2 regions of the Paenibacillus sp. NPDC058174 genome follow, and region 2 is predicted to be linked to the other one. Evidence: predicted binding sites of a transcription regulator. Region 2 holds the regulator's gene; the other holds the start of a gene.
The links. Region 2 encodes CtsR, which represses protease genes until heat stress. Its sites were predicted from a motif close to ATGGTCAATAAAGGTCAAACA; they were not measured.
Positions count from the first base shown of each region.

Region 1: a site for CtsR is predicted at 3,872-3,892, ahead of clpP (ATP-dependent Clp endopeptidase proteolytic subunit ClpP). Genes of this name have one in related genera too.

Region 1 covers NZ_JBHVUY010000004.1:23,055-31,565, forward strand. The annotation lists gene rapZ (RNase adapter RapZ) at 1-696, shown strand, start outside; gene ACFVVF_RS19400 (gluconeogenesis factor YvcK family protein) at 730-1,695, shown strand; gene whiA (DNA-binding protein WhiA) at 1,703-2,632, shown strand; gene ACFVVF_RS19410 (HPr family phosphocarrier protein) at 2,750-3,019, shown strand; gene clpP (ATP-dependent Clp endopeptidase proteolytic subunit ClpP) at 3,213-3,797, opposite strand; tRNA gene ACFVVF_RS19420 (tRNA-Arg) at 4,794-4,868, opposite strand; gene ACFVVF_RS19425 (sugar-binding transcriptional regulator) at 5,130-6,170, shown strand; gene gap (type I glyceraldehyde-3-phosphate dehydrogenase) at 6,268-7,272, shown strand; gene ACFVVF_RS19435 (phosphoglycerate kinase) at 7,518-8,511, shown strand, end outside.
Region 2 covers NZ_JBHVUY010000014.1:48-8,558, reverse strand. The annotation lists gene disA (DNA integrity scanning diadenylate cyclase DisA) at 1-530, opposite strand, end outside; gene radA (DNA repair protein RadA) at 541-1,908, opposite strand; gene clpC (ATP-dependent protease ATP-binding subunit ClpC) at 2,038-4,506, opposite strand; gene mcsB (protein-arginine kinase McsB) at 4,509-5,588, opposite strand; gene mcsA (protein-arginine kinase activator protein McsA) at 5,660-6,184, opposite strand; gene ACFVVF_RS28535 (CtsR family transcriptional regulator) at 6,340-6,801, opposite strand.

The DNA of each region.
Region 1 (8,511 bases), on a different contig from region 2:
ATCGATTTGAGAGGCCGCGAGTTTTTTACCGCATTATCGGAATCATTGAATTTCATCAAAGATCATTTTACGATCAGCTGCGAGATCTTGTTCCTCGATGCGAAGGATGAAGTGCTCGTTCAGCGTTACAAAGAAAGCCGTCGCCGTCATCCGCTGAACCCGGAGGGCATGCCGCTGGAAGGTATTCGAATGGAACGCCGCATGCTGGAGGACCTGAAGGGCTCCGCTTCGCTGGTGATCGATACGAGCAGCATTAAGCCGGCTTTGCTGAAAGAGCGGATTGTGTCCCGGTTTACGAATCTGGAGCAAAACAGTCTTCAAATCAATGTGACGTCTTTCGGCTTCAAATACGGCATTCCAATTGACGCCGATCTCATTTATGACGTTCGTTTTCTGCCGAACCCGCATTATATTGAGCATCTGCGTCCTAATACCGGGCAAACGCCTGAGGTTTACGAGTATGTGATGAAATGGCCCGAGACGCAGGCGTTTCTGACAAAGCTGGTGGATATGCTTCAATTTCTTATTCCTTTATATCATAAGGAAGGCAAAAGCCAGGTTGTCATTGGAATTGGCTGTACCGGGGGCAAGCACCGTTCGGTAGCCATTGCTGAATATTTGGGAAGAGTGCTCGGCAGCAGCGATACGGAGCGTGTTCGTGTCAGCCATCGCGATGCCGACAGAGATAAGCATTGACGAGGTGATGTGATGCAGAGCAGGCATAAAATAATGAGGCGGCCCAAAATTGTCGTCATCGGCGGAGGAACCGGCCTGTCGGTTATGCTCCGCGGATTGAAGGAGAAGCCGCTCGATATTACGGCAATCGTAACGGTTGCCGATGACGGCGGCAGCTCCGGCATCCTGCGCAGCGAGCTGCAGATGCCGCCTCCAGGCGATATCCGAAACGTGCTGATGGCGCTTGCGGATGCGGAGCCGCTTCTGACGGAAGTGCTACAGTACCGGTTCAACAACGGCACGGGATTGGCTGGACATAGTCTGGGCAATCTTATGCTGGCGGCAATGACCGATATTGCTGGCGACTTTGTTACCGGCATTCGCGAGTTGAGCAAAGTGCTTGCGGTGCGGGGGAGAGTTCTGCCTGCAGCGGATCAAGCAATTGTACTGAAGGCAGAAATGACCGATGGCACGATTGTAGAAGGCGAATCAGTCATTCCGAAATCGGGCAAAGTCATTAAACGCGTCTTCGTGGAGCCAAGTGACGTAGAGCCGTTGGCGGAAGCGGTGGAAGCGATTGAGCAGGCCGATGCGATTCTAATCGGTCCCGGAAGCCTGTACACGAGCATCATTCCGAATCTGCTCGTGCCGAAGCTCGCGCAAGCAATCTGCGACTCTGAAGCGGTGAAGCTGTTTGTCTGCAACGTGATGACGCAGCCGGGCGAGACCGACAACTACACGGTAAGCGATCATCTGGATGCGATCTATGAGCATATCGGCCATCATCTTTTCGACTATGTTATCGTGAATGATGGCGAGATTCCGCCTCAGGTCGAAGACAAATATGCAGAGATGGGCGCCAAGGCGGTTCATCTGGATCTGGATGAAGTAACGAATAGAGGCTACGAGGTTATTGCCGACCGGCTTGTCCTGTTCCGGACATTCCTGAGGCATGATGCGGAGCGTTTGAGCCATCATATTTATAAGCTAGTGGAAAACTGGATGCTTAGGAAGAGGTGAAAAAACGATGTCATTTGCGGCGCAAACAAAAAAAGAACTAACTTTGGTTGAGGCGGACGCCTGCTGCGAGCGAGCGGAGCTGTCGGCACTCATCCGAATGAACGGTTCTGTCAGTGTATCCAGCCGCAAGGTCGTTCTGGACATCTCTACGGAAAATGCGGCTATCGCGCGGCGGATTTACTCGCTGCTGAAGAAGCATTATGAAGTGCATACCGAGCTTCTCGTCCGTAAAAAAATGAGGCTCAAAAAAAATAACGTGTACATTGTCCGTATTCCGTCAAGGGTACAAGAAATTTTGAGCGAGCTTCGGATCGTTTCTGAAGGATTCGTCTTCAATTTGGGCATTAATAAAGACATTATTCGTAAGCCTTGCTGCAAACGCTCTTACTTGCGCGGAGCTTTTCTAGCCGGCGGCTCGGTTAACAATCCGGAGGGTTCATCTTACCATCTGGAAATTTCGTCGATGTACGAGGAGCATTGCAATGCCCTTGTCGATCTGGCAAATAAGTTCGAGCTGAATGCACGATGCATCGAGCGGAAGAAGGGCTTTATTTTCTACATCAAAGAGGGCGAGAAAATTATTGAGCTGTTGAACATTATCGGCGCTCACCAGGCCTTGTTCAAGTTCGAAGACGTTCGCATCATGCGCGACATGCGTAATTCGGTCAACCGGATCGTGAATTGCGAAACCGCGAACCTGAACAAGACGATTGGCGCGGCGGTTCGGCAGATCGATAATATTAAGCTGCTCCAGAAGGAAATCGGTCTGAACAATCTTCCCGATAAATTGAAGGAAGTGGCGGAGATTCGTCTCCAGCATCCCGATATGAACCTGAAAGAGGTCGGCGAGCTGCTCAAGGGCAATGTCAGCAAGTCCGGCGTCAATCATCGTTTACGAAAAATTGATGAGATGGCAGAAAAAATACGCAATGGGTGAACTTTTATCCTAGTGCATCCTTTGGTATAATGATATAATGATGTACAAAACGGCTTCATTACATGACATGTGAATGTAGATGCTTTATTTGATTATGATATAGGGGGTATGGTTTCCATGACAAGGCTTCCGGTTGTCGTTCGTCTTAAGACGGGACTACATGCTAGACCAGCAGCACTTTTCGTTCAAGAAGCGAACAAATTTTCCTCAGAAGTATTTGTTGAGAAAGACGACAAAAAAGTGAATGCCAAATCGATTATGGGAATTATGAGCTTGGCGATTAGTTCCGGTACTGAAGTATTCATTAGCGCGGAAGGTTCCGATGCCGAGCAGGCTGTAAACGCTTTAGTCGCACTCGTCAGCAAAGAAGAGCTCGAGAACCAATAATCGCTTGTTTTCGTTGAATTTTACTAAGAATTTAAAGGGGCTGTCGCTGAAGTCTGTAAAGACTAAGGCAGTCTTTTTTTATTTTTGCGAAAAATGACTGAAATTGACGGCCCGTGCTGGCCGAGACTCGATATATAGGAAAAAAAGGCGGCGCCCATTGCTGGGTGCCGCCTTTTTCGGTATGCGTTGCAAATTATTGTACTTTCTCGATGACTTTGTCGACGAGTCCGTATTCCGTTGCTTCTGCCGCGCTCATGAAGTAGTCACGGTCGGTGTCGCGCTCGATGCGCTCGAGCGGCTGGCCGGAACGTTCAGCCAGAATGCCGTTGAGCTTGTCGCGCATTTTCAGAATGCGGCGGGCGCGGATTTCGATATCGCTCGCTTGGCCTTCTGCGCCGCCAAGCGGCTGGTGGATCATGACTTCACTGTTCGGCAGCGCATAGCGTTTGCCCTTCGCGCCAGCCGTCAGCAGGAAAGCGCCCATCGAAGCGGCCATGCCGACGCAGATCGTCGATACATCCGGTTTAATGTATTGCATCGTATCATAGATAGCCATACCTGCCGTAATCGAACCGCCAGGGCTGTTAATGTAAAGGGAAATATCTTTCTCGGGATCGTCAGCCGCCAGGAACAGCAATTGCGCGATGATCGAGTTGGCCACGACATCATTAACGCCAGTGCCGAGGAAGATGATGCGATCCTTCAGAAGCCGCGAATAAATGTCATAAGCGCGTTCTCCGCGATTGTTTTGCTCAATAACCATAGGAACGAAATTCATGTCCAACGTAAGTCCCTCCTCGATAATTACAAAGATGATGTTGCCGTAATCCCATAATAGCGGATTGCATTTCAAAAGTCAAAGATAGTCAAACCATTGTTTTTGGACGCTGAATTGGCGCGGTTTGATGGTTTTATGACCATTACGAGTAAATGAAACGGGCCAGTTTATCGTTGGAACATTAAAGTGCTTCAGGAGCAATAAGTGTCGTCATCTTAGGAAACCCGAGTACCGGGAGTTATGGCAGGCAGTGGTGTAAAACATTGATTTAAATAGTGATCGCTGACCTTAGGCCAGGAGTGGCGGGTTCGGAAAAAACCATTGCTCAAATGCTGCACCAAATGTTCCAGTCTAGAGAGCGGTTGGAGTAACCTGTGGTTTGTTGTGTTGTTGCGAGGCAAAGCGGAGATCGGAGTGGCGCAGCTTCAATAATTCATTTAGGTGCCGATAAAACCTTTTAATGGGGGTGATTCCCCATTCAAAACAAATCAAAATGTAAAAGTGCAGTTTGAAAAGCCTGATTTCCTCTAAAATGGCGTTCAAAATGCAAAAGTGCATTTGAAAGAGGCGTATTTCGCCGAAATCGAGCTAAATCGGGTAAACAAAATGTATTTTTGCATTTTGAGGGGCTGAAACAGCGGATTTGAGCAAATCAAAATGCACTTTTACATTTTGACGGGCAGCAGCTCCATAAATACGCAGTTACGATGACAGTGTTAGAGGGTAAAGATGTGATAAGGAGATATATGAGCAAATGGGATGGTGATGCAAAAACTTGAGATAGTGGAAATGTTGATGGATACTAAGCATAACATTTGCGGCATGTGCAGAGCAGGTTGTTGAACAGGCTAGAGGGTATTAGGGACAGGGGAGGATAGGTTAGACTCACTAGCAAAGAAGGACAAGCCGCATAACCGCCGTAATACGGCTAAGATACACAAATATACAGATGCAAAAAAACCGCCCCGGGAGGGCGGTTAGCATTCATAAGTAGTATGGCGCGCCCGCTAGGAATCGAACCTAGATCTCAGGCTCCGGAGGCCTACGTCATATCCATTGGACCACGGGCGCACATATAAATGGAACAGCAAAATTTAGTATATGATATTCTGGTCGGGAAATCAAGAGCTCTGAGAAAAATAAATTTGAGAAAATGGTGGCGGTAACCGTTTTCACGTTCAAATGTTCGCTTGCTAACGTTAAAACTTTTAGCTAAAATAAAGGTGGGACTTAAAATGAGCATGCGGGACATATTGAGTCCAACGTCCTATATAAACAAAATGCTCATCACCGTTCCAAAACGCAGTGAGCCGATGGAGTGAATAATAGAGGATGCGCCAGATTATTGAACTGCAGCAGCAGCTTCTCCCGGATTTGCTCGAAGTGATGCGGAAGCGGTACTCCATCTTGAATCAGGTTCAGCTGTCTGATCTGATTGGCAGGCGGACCTTGGCTTCGTCATTATCGATGACGGAACGGGTGCTGCGTGCGGAGACCGATTTTCTGAAATCGCAAGGCTTGCTAGAGATTCACCCCACGGGAATGCGGATAAGTGAGGCGGGCCGAGAGCTTCTAGAGCAATTGGAGCCTTTCTACACGACGATGTTCGGCTTATCCGAACTGCAAGAAAAGATTCAGACCGCTTTCGGTTTGCCGCAAGTCATTGTAGTGGCTGGGGACTCGGAACAGTCCGCGCAAACGAAACGGGAGCTTGGACGAGCTGCATGCCAAGTGCTTCGCAAGGTTATGGAGCCCGGAGATGTAGTGGCTGTAACCGGCGGAACTACGATTGAGCAGGTAGCTAATCAGTTGACAACTTCAGCTCCGCTGAAGACGAACTGGTTCGTACCGGCAAGAGGCGGCCTCGGCGAAAGTCTCGACTACCAAGCAAACACAATCGCCTCAACAATGGCAAAGCGCACCGGTGCCAATTACCGGCTGCTGCATGTACCGGATCATTTGGGCGAAGAGGCGTATGCCTCGATTATGCAAGAGCCCAACATTCGCGAGATTGTCGATGTCATTCGAAGCTCACGAATCGTCGTGCATGGCATCGGAGATGCCAAAGTGATGGCCCGCAGGCGAAGGCTGAAGCCGGAGCTGCTGGATGCGATGACGAGAGACGGAGCGCTGGCGGAGGCATTCGGGTACTATTTTGACCGCGAGGGACGGGTTGTGCATCAAATGCAGACGGTAGGATTACGTTTGGATGATATTGTGAAGACTGAGGTTGTTATCGGTGTCGCCGGCGGCAAAAGCAAAGGTGAAGCGATCGCAGCGGTGATGCGTTTCGGCCACAACGACGTGTTAGTCGTAGACGAAGCGGCAGCGCTGGAAATCGTATCGATTATCGAGCAAGAACAGTCGAAGTAAATTTGTGTCTTAACGGTTTGTGGCGGTCACCTGGGATAGCTGCAGAACGTTTTGAAAATACATTTAGCCCTTAAAAAACATTTAGGAGGAAATAACAATGGTTAAAGTTGGTATTAACGGATTTGGCCGTATCGGCCGTAACGTATTTCGCGCGTCCCTGAGCAACCCTGAAGTAGAAGTGGTAGCAGTAAACGATCTGACTGACACAAAAACACTGGCTCACCTGCTGAAATATGACACAACGCATGGCGTGCTTGACGCAACGGTAGAAGCTAAAGAAGGCGCAATCGTAGTTAACGGCCGCGAAATCAAAGTTTTCGCTGAGCGTAACCCTGAGAACCTTCCTTGGGCTTCCGTAGGCGCGGAAATCGTTGTTGAATCCACAGGTATCTTCACAGCTAAAGAAAAAGCTGAGCTTCACTTGAAAGGCGGCGCGAAGAAAGTTATCATCTCCGCTCCTGCTACTAACGAAGACATCACAGTTGTAATCGGCGTTAACGAAGACAAATACGATCCAGCTGCTCACACAGTTATCTCGAACGCTTCTTGTACGACTAACTGCCTGGCGCCATTCGCTAAAGTACTGAATGACAAATTCGGCATCGTTAAAGGCATGATGACGACTGTTCACTCGTACACGAATGACCAAGCAGTACTGGACGTTCCACATAAAGACCTGCGCCGCGCTCGTGCTGCTGCAGAAAACATCATTCCTTCCTCGACTGGCGCAGCAAAAGCAGTATCGCTGGTTCTGCCAGAACTGAAAGGCAAACTGAACGGTATGGCTATGCGTGTTCCTACACCTAACGTTTCCGTAACAGATCTGGTTGCTGAACTGAAAGTTGACGTTACAGTTGAAGAAGTTAACGCAGCATTCAAAGAAGCTTCCGAAACTTCGCTTAAAGGCATCTTGAACTACAACGAACTGCCGCTCGTATCGAGCGACTACAACGGCGACCCTGCTTCCTCCACAATCGACGCTCTGTCGACTATGGTTGTTGAAGGCAACATGGTTAAAGTCGTTTCCTGGTATGACAACGAGTGGGGCTACTCGAACCGCGTAGTTGATCTCGCTGCTTACATCGCAAGCAAAGGTCTGTAAGACTAAGGGAGCTTGTTCCCCTAATTGCAAGGAACGCTTGCATCCCGGATCATTCAATGATCCGGGATGCGCTTAGTCTGCAGCGCTCCCGGTAACGCGAGGGGCGAAGCAAACGGCGTTCCTTCTTCATGAAGGAACGCCGTTTCTATGCCTGCGCATTTGCCGCTTTATAATCTCGGTGTCCATTCCTTGTCCTTACTTAACAGGTTCGACCGAATAAGCAACCAATCAGGAGGGTATACGATATGAATAAGAAAAGTGTTCGTGACGTAGAAGTATCCGGCAAACGCGTATTTGTTCGCGTAGATTTCAACGTGCCGCTCGAAGATGGCAAAATTACTGATGACAAACGGATCCGCGAGACGCTTCCGACAATCAACTTCCTGATCGAAAAAGGCGCAAAAGTCATTTTGGCAAGCCACCTGGGCCGTCCAAATGGTCAAGTTGTGGAAGAGCTTCGTCTGACTCCTGCTGCAGAACGCCTCTCCGAGCTGCTGGGCAAACCGGTTGCGAAAGCTTCCGAGTCCACAGGCGAAGCGGTTAAAGCGCAAATCGCGGCTTTGAACGAAGGCGACGTATTGCTGCTTGAAAACGTTCGTTTCAACGAAGGCGAAGAGAAAAACGATTCGCAGCTGGCACAAGCTTTTGCTGATCTGGCTGACCTGTATGTCAACGACGCATTTGGCGCCGCTCACCGTGCGCATGCATCGACAGAAGGCATTGCACACCACCTGCCGGCCGTATCCGGCCTTCTGATGGAAAGAGAGCTGGATGTACTGGGCAAAGCACTGAACAACCCTGAGCGTCCATTCACGGCGATCGTAGGCGGTTCTAAAGTTAAGGACAAAATCGATGTTATCAACAAAATGATCGAGATTGCCGACAACATCATCATCGGCGGCGGCTTGTCCTACACGTTCTTCAAAGCACAAGGCCATGAAATCGGCCAATCGCTCGTTGACAACTCCAAGCTGGATCTGGCGCTTGAGTTCATCGAGAAAGCGAAAAAGCTGGGCAAAAACTTCCTGATTCCTGTCGACATCGTAGTAGCTGACGATTTCAGCAAAAACGCGAACACAAAAATCGTTAGCATCGACAGCATTCCTGCAGACTGGGAAGGCATCGACATCGGTCCGAAAACGCGTGAAATTTACGCTGACGTTATCAAAAACTCCAAGCTGGTTGTTTGGAACGGACCAATGGGCGTATTCGAAATCGAGCCATTCTCGCACGGCACGC
Region 2 (8,511 bases):
TCAAGCGCGGACAAGTTCGTCAGCGATTGGTTCAGCACAGCCCGGTACTTCTCCAGCGTCTGAATCGCTTGATTGGCCTTGGTCAGAATGACGCCCATCTCCTTGAGGGAGTAGCGCAGATTGCCTTGGTACAGCGTAATGATGTTGCGGCGCTGCGAGATCGAGACGACCAGCTTGCCGGTCTGCTTTGCAACCCGCTCCGCTGTCCGGTGCCGAATGCCAGTCTCCGTCGAAGGGATAGAGCTGTTCGGGATCAGCTGCGTATTGGCATACAAAATGCGGCGCATATCCTCGCTTAAAATGATCGCCCCGTCCATTTTTGCAAGCTCATATAAGTAGTTTGGCGAGAAATCGCAATTGATGGAAAAGCCGCCGTCCACGACTTCCATGACTTCCGGGCTATAGCCCACGACGAGCAGAGCGCCCGTTTTCGCCCGCAGTACATTTTCCAGCCCTTCGCGGAACGGGGTGCCGGGTGCGACTAACTGCAACAACTGATTCATTATGTCTTGCTGACTTGGTTCTTTCATCGTATGCCCCCTATCCAAGTGCTGCCTTAAGTGCTTCCGATACGGTATTGACTCCGATAATCTCGATGCCTTCTGGCGCCTTCCAGCCTTTCAGGCTTTTCTCCGGCATAATAACCCGCTTGAAACCGAGCTTCTCCGCTTCCTTCACCCGCTGCTCTGCCCGCGATACAGCACGGACTTCGCCGGTCAAGCCAACTTCGCCGAATATAACATCGTAAGGCTTCGTAGGCGCATCACGGAAGCTTGAAGCCAGCGATACGGCCGCTGCCAGATCGACAGCCGGCTCGTCAAGCTTAACGCCGCCCGCTACGTTCAAATATGCATCCTGCGTCTGCAGGAACATGCCGATACGCTTCTCCAGCACGGCGATAATGAGCGCCATTCGGTTATGGTCGATGCCCGTAGACATACGGCGGGGCGACGGGAAGTTCGTCGTTGCTACAAGTGCCTGCAGCTCGACAAGCACCGGCCGCGTTCCCTCCATACTGGCGACTACAGTTGAACCGGATACGCCAAGCGGACGCTCGGATAGAAACAGCTCCGACGGATTGGCAACCTCGCGCAGCCCTTCCTCGCCCATTTCGAATATTCCGATTTCATTCGTCGAGCCGAAACGGTTTTTCACCGCCCTCAGCAGCCGGTAGGTATGATGCCGCTCGCCTTCGAAATAAAGCACGCAGTCGACCATATGCTCCAGCAGCCTAGGACCGGCAATTGCGCCTTCCTTCGTAACGTGCCCGACGAGCACCGTTGCGATGCCCTTGATCTTGGCTACCCGCATAAAGTGCGCTGTACATTCGCGGACCTGGGCAACGCTGCCCGGCGCTGATTGTACGTTCGGATCATATACCGTCTGAATGGAGTCAATGACGAGAAAATCAGGTGCGATCGTTTCAATGGCATCGTTAATATGATCCATATTCGTTTCGCACAGCACATACAGCATTTCCGTCAAGGCACCAAGACGATCCGCCCGCAATCTTGTCTGGCGAACCGATTCCTCTCCGGAAATATAGAGCACCTTCAGACCCTTAACCGCCATAGCATGCGAGGTTTGCAGCAGCAGTGTCGATTTGCCGATGCCGGGGTCGCCGCCCACCAATATCAGCGAGCCTGGAACGACGCCTCCGCCCAGTACACGGTTCAGCTCCTGCATCTTTGTTTCAATACGCGGTTCTTGCCCGCTTTCTATATGTATGATGGATTGCGCCTTTTCTTTCGTATGAACCATCCGAAGACCAACGCCCTGCGTCTTCACAACAGTCTCCTTCTCTTCGACCATTGTATTCCACGCGTGGCAGCCCGGGCATTTGCCCAGCCATTTCGGCGATTCTGTGCCGCAATCTGTACATACGAACTTCGATTTTATTTTTGCCATGACAGGCTCCTTTTAACATACGCTTTCATTCAAAGTTTACCATTTAATCCCCAACCTATAAACCCCTGTGTCCATGAAAAAAAAATGCGCCCCTTCCGTTTCCGGAAGAAGCGCATTGTGTTCAAGCTGTTATTTGGCTGCCGGTTCCTCGGAAACGGCTTCCTTCTCGACATCGGAGGAGCGGGTTACGGTCAACGCGCCGTCCTTCTCGTCGATTGTAAACGTATCGCCTTTGCTGATTTTGCCCATCAGCAGATCCTCGGACAACCGATCCTCGATATGCTTCTGAATCGCACGGCGCAGCGGACGCGCACCGTATTGCGGATCGAAGCCTTCCTTCGCGAGGAATGCTTTGGCAGCATCGGTGAGGACGAAGTCCACCTCTTGCTCGCGCAGACGCTTGCGAAGATCGTCGGACATGAGCGTCACGATTTGAGCGATATGCTCCTGCTCCAGCGAGTGGAACACGATCGTCTCGTCGATCCGGTTCAAGAACTCCGGACGGAAGCTTTTCTTCAGCTCGCCCATTACTTTATCTTTCATTTGTGCAAAGTCGCGGCCGGCATCGTGTACCGCTGTGAAGCCAAGCGACGAATTGCGTTTGATTTGATCGGCGCCAACGTTCGACGTCATGATGATCAGCGTATTGCGGAAGTCAACGACCCGGCCTTTGGAATCGGTCAAGCGTCCATCCTCCAGCACTTGCAGCAGAATGTTGAACACTTCCGGATGCGCCTTCTCAATCTCATCGAGCAGAACTACGGAATATGGCTTGCGGCGGACCTTCTCGGTCAGCTGGCCGCCTTCCTCGTAGCCGACATAGCCTGGAGGCGCGCCGACGAGGCGGGAAGTCGAATGCTTCTCCATATACTCCGACATATCGATACGGATAACCGCATTCTCGTCGCCGAACATCGCTTCCGCAAGGGCGCGGGCCAGCTCGGTTTTACCAACACCGGTTGGACCCAGGAAGATGAAGGAGCCCATTGGACGCTTCGGATCCTTCAGGCCGGCGCGAGCGCGGCGGATTGCTCTCGATACCGCTTTGACCGCTTCGTCTTGACCGATAACCCGGTCATGAAGAAGAGCTTCCATGTTGAGCAGACGCTCCGTTTCTTCTTCTGCGAGCTTGCTGACCGGAATACCGGTCCAGCTTGCCACGACTTGTGCGATATCTTCAGGCGTAACCTCGGAATCGGTACGGCCTTGTTTTTCTTTCCATTGGTTTTTCGTTACGTCCAGCTCTTCACGGATCTTCTGTTCCGTATCGCGCAGAGCTGCAGCCTTTTCGAACTCTTGGCTTTGCACCGCCGCGTCCTTCTCCTTGCGGATATCCTCCAGACGGTTTTCCAGCTGCTTCAGATTCGGCGGTACCGTGTACGAGTTCAACCGGACTTTAGAGCCTGCCTCATCAATGAGGTCGATCGCTTTATCCGGCAGGAACCGGTCGGTGATGTAGCGATCCGACAGTTTGACTGCTTGAACGATCGCTTCATCCGTAATTTTGACCCGGTGATGCGCTTCATAACGGTCACGAAGTCCCATCAGAATTTGAACCGCTTCTTCCGGCGACGGCTGATCCACTGTAATCGGTTGGAAACGGCGCTCCAGCGCTGCGTCCTTCTCGATATACTTGCGGTATTCATCCAGCGTCGTCGCGCCGATGCATTGCAGCTCGCCGCGGGCCAAAGCCGGTTTCAAAATGTTGGAGGCATCAATCGCGCCCTCAGCACCGCCGGCTCCGATGAGCGTATGCAGCTCGTCGATGAAGAGGATGATGTTGCCGGCTTGCCGGATCTCATCCATAATCTTTTTCAGCCGATCCTCGAATTCACCGCGGTATTTCGTGCCTGCAACGACTGACCCCATATCGAGTGTCATTACACGTTTGTCACGCAGCGTCTCCGGAATTTCATTGGCGATAATTTTTTGCGCCAGGCCTTCCGCGATCGCCGTCTTACCTACACCCGGCTCGCCAATAAGCACTGGATTGTTTTTCGTCCGGCGGCTGAGCACTTGAATAACACGCTCGATTTCCTTGCTGCGGCCGATAACAGGGTCCAGATTGCCTTCCTTCGCATAAGCCGTCAGATCACGTGCCAGGCCATCCAGCGTTGGCGTGCTGACATTGGAAGGGGCACCGTGGTTGCTGGATACCGCTTCGCTGCTTCCAAGAAGCTGCAGCACTTGCTGGCGGGCTTTGTTCAGGCTGATGCCCAGATTGTTGAGCACCCGCGCTGCTACGCCTTCGCCTTCACGAATGAGGCCGAGAAGAATATGCTCAGTGCCGACGTAAGTATGGCCAAGCTTTCTCGCTTCATCCATCGACAGCTCAATTACTTTTTTCGCACGAGGCGTGTAAGCGATATTCGTCGGCTGCTCTTGTCCGCGGCCGATTAACGCTTCTACCTCATCCTGTATTTTTTCAAGTCCAAGGCCAAGACCGATCAAAGCTTTCGCTGCGATGCCTTCGCCTTCTCTAATCAGACCAAGCAAAATATGCTCTGTACCAATATTATTGTGTCCAAGACGAACCGCTTCCTCTTGTGCTAGTGCCAGCACCTTCTGCGCCCGTTCCGTAAATCGTCCAAACATCATATTCACGCACCCCCATGCTCGGTTTGACTCCGCAATTGCTTGCGGATTAATTCAGCCCGCCTGTAATCCCGCTGTTCAGCGCTCATTTTCTCATTGAACGCCTGCTGCAGGAAGCCCGGCTGTGTCATTACGATTAATTCATTCATAATTTGCGGCGAGACATCATCCAGCAATCCCAGATCGACTCCGAGCCTAACGTCCGACAACCGCTGCGCCGACTCCTTGGAGTCCATTACAGCTGCATAAGACAGAATGCCGTAAGAACGTTTGACGCGATCTTCGATTCGCAGTCGCGATTCCGACATCAGTCTTGAACGGGCCGCCTTCTCATGTTCGATAATCTGCTTGGCTACGCCGTGCAAATTCTCGATAATTTCGGTCTCGGATTGCCCCAGCGTAATTTGATTCGAGATTTGAAACAAATTGCCGAGTGCCTCGCTGCCTTCCCCATACAGCCCTCTTACGGCTAAACCGACCTGCGTTACCGCGGATAAGATCCGATTAATCTGCTGCGTCAGCACGAGTGCCGGCAGATGCATCATAACCGAAGCCCTTATTCCGGTGCCGACATTAGTCGGACAACTTGTTAAATAGCCTTTCTTTTCATCAAAAGCGTAATCCGTTTCGTCTTCGAAGACATCATCGATCCGATTCGCATGCGTCCAAGCTTCTTTAATTTGAAATCCTGGATATAAACATTGAATGCGAAGATGATCCTCTTCGTTAATCATTATGCTTACGGATTCATTGTCGCTTAAAATAACCGCCCCGCCCCGCGATTCATTCGCCAGGTTCGGACTGATCAAATGCTTCTCAACCAGCACTCGCCTCTCCAGCTCATTAAGCTCGGACAGTACAATCGTCTCGAACTTGCCGACTGGCTTCAGCTTGCCTGAATTCGCAACCTCCGTCAGCTGCTCCATCACTTCAACCAATTGATCATTGGTCGCCAGCATCGGAAACGGCTTGTGACGCAAATTGCGGGCGATGCGGATTCGGCTGCTTATGACGATATCGGATTCAGGGCCGTCCCCTTTCATCCAATCGCTAACCGCCTGTTGTGAGAAACGACGTTTCGTCAAGAGGAACCCTCCTTCATGCGGCCTTGCCCTAATGCTTGCTTCATGCTTTTATTGTTTTGTTGCTTTATTGGCTAGAGGTCTGCTATTTTACGCTCAAGCTCGCGAATACGATCACGAAGCTCAGCTGCACTTTCAAATTCTTCACGTTCAATATGGCCCTGCATTTCTCCGCGAAGCTGTTCGATTTCACGTTTGTACTGAATTTGGCTTCCGGTACGCTTCGGTATTTTACCGCTGTGCACCGTATTGCCATGTACTCGCTTAAGGAGCGGATCGAGCCTGTCGGCAAAATACCGGTAGCAGGAGCTGCACCCAAATCTTCCGAGCTTGCTGAACTGCGTATACGTTAAGCCGCATTCTTCGCATCGCAGCGCTTGCTGCTGTTTCAAGCTTGCACTGCTTGCTGAGCCGGAGGGATCGAAGTCGAGCAGCCCCGACAGCAGGTTGTGGATCGAAAATCCATTCACCGCTCCAGGGATACTGTCTCCTCTTTCTCTGGCGCATGCTTCACAGACGTGAAATTCAGTTTTCTCACCGTTAACGATCTTCGTAAAATGAAGCGTTGCCGGCCTATTGCCGCATTCTTGGCAAATCAAGCCGAAATCCCTCCTTTCCTATCACAACAACGAACGCAACTTCAAGCGCGTGATGTGAAAGCATCAACGGCGCACTATCTGCCTTAAGGCAGTCTAGATTACCGCTTTAGCTTCGAAATAAAAGCAATGCGTTTCGGCTTTGCTTTTACGGCGCGTTACTTAACAAGAAGCGATATCAGCATGGCCCGCAGCAAGCGTGCCCTGATTTCGTCCCGCAACGGCAGCTTCACGGCGATTGTCTCGCGATCCACTGCTGCGCGGAGCAGATTGCCTTCCCGCTTTGTAATGAGACCTGCTTCTTCCAGCTGATAAATCAATCCCTCTGCCGCACTCTGCTCGACGCAATCGCCAATCGTATCATGGATATGGAATTGAATCGTCTTGAGTGCCGGAAGGTCTACCCGTTGAATCCGGATATAACCGCCGCCTCCCCGTTTGCTTTCAACCATGTAGCCTTTCTCCAGTGTAAACCGGGTACTGATTACATAATTGATCTGAGAAGGTACACAGGAGAACCGGTCTGCCAGCTCGTTGCGTTGGATCTCGACAGCGCCCTCTGGACTATCCTGCAGCATATGCTTCAAATATTGCTCGATGAGATCGGAAATGTTACGCAAATCACCAACCTCCCAGTATTGCTTTGGAGCCTTTATTGCATTGCTTTTGAAGGGCTCCAACTGACTTTGACTTTCTTTGACTTTAACTTTATTATACGCAAAATAAGTCAAAGGTCAAGTGATGGATTTGCAATTTTCTGACGATTGTCAGTTGCTTAGTCAAAACGCCCGTAATACCTATCTTGATGCGCTTTACAGTTATTTATACCCCATTTCGGAAGGGATGACACGGATAGGGTGTGTGGGGGGGCAAAATGCCGGCTAGAAACATTTTGCAGGGCAGTATTCCTTTGTTTAAATAAGGGGTTAAAGATCAGATGAAAATGAAGGAAAGGCGCTATTAATGAAATTATATTTTGCGGCACCGATTATTGCAGTCATTACAGCTTCTTTGTATGTTTGTCCGTTCAGGTTGATGGGCTTGGTTGTGCACGTTGTTATAAACAGACTGTGGATCATGTGGAGAAAACAAGGGATAAGCATCCCCTTAAAGTTATGCACATGTGATTATCGAAATGTCGTGATTCATCAACATTTGCCATTTTTAATTATGCACTGTGCATAATTAAATGACGCAAGTTGTGCAAGGTGCATTGGGGAAAATGTGCACAAAGTGTGTGTACGATTGAGGAAAGCGTACGACTAGGCGACTAGGAGGCGTATTGTATGGCTATGGTGAGTGAGGGACCACGCTGGGGAGTGGGCTGCAGCTGCCGATGTGTAGTGAGGAAGCAGTAGTAAGCATAATTGAGTGATGAGGTAGCACCATACGGTGTGCTTGTACTACTTAAAGTGCGTGTACAAAGCAGTAAAGATATGTACAAATGGATCATCTATTGCAATTCAGGGTTATGTACTACAGTGCAGATTCGCACTTAGACGCAGTAGTACTGCTTTCACAATGCATAAGAGTATCCTAGAAATACGGCTTATGGGTAGTGCAGTACGATACCACTGAATCAACAATGCCTGTTCTATATGCAAGCAGAGCTGTGGACTATTTTGTGCGATTTCGGCTGAAGGTACATTCAATGCTTGAGTCTAGTGCGTTTATAATTGCAGCAGCCCCAGCAATACCTACTTATTCACATTGATATAAGTATTAGTACCTTTTGAGCTAAATACTTACGCACATGTTAAATGGTTGGCTCTCGAAAGGCAGCTGCTAATTCACATCTTATCCTCTACCTCTATCAATGTACTAACTTTTTCAACCTCATACAATCTAACAATCTAAGCTGCTTAAATCCTGAGTATACTCTGCGGCATACTCCCATCTTAAAAAGCTCCTGCTTTTGATCTTGCTCATCAAAATGTAAAAATACAGTTTGTTTTACCCGAAAAGGCAATTTTAGCTCATCAAAATGCAAAAGTGCAGTTTGCGAGGGGCTTTTTGGCCTATTTCAGCCGAAACGACCATTTTTAACTGTACTTTTGCATTTTGATGCTTATTTTTCATACTTTTAGCGGAATCAAACTGCACTTTTGCATTTTGAAGCGGCCAGGAGCATGAAACGAACATGAATTATCATTACCAGCAAGACTGCGCTGCGTAAAAAGAATATATTGAGCGTTGTATACTTTGTTCGAGGCAAGAGTTACTACCAGACTTAATGTTAGTTGAAATTCCGTGCATGCCCATGGGATCTAGAAAGGTCCCGGCACAACAAAAAACCTGCCGCAATCATGCGGCAGGCCTCTCGTGCTTGG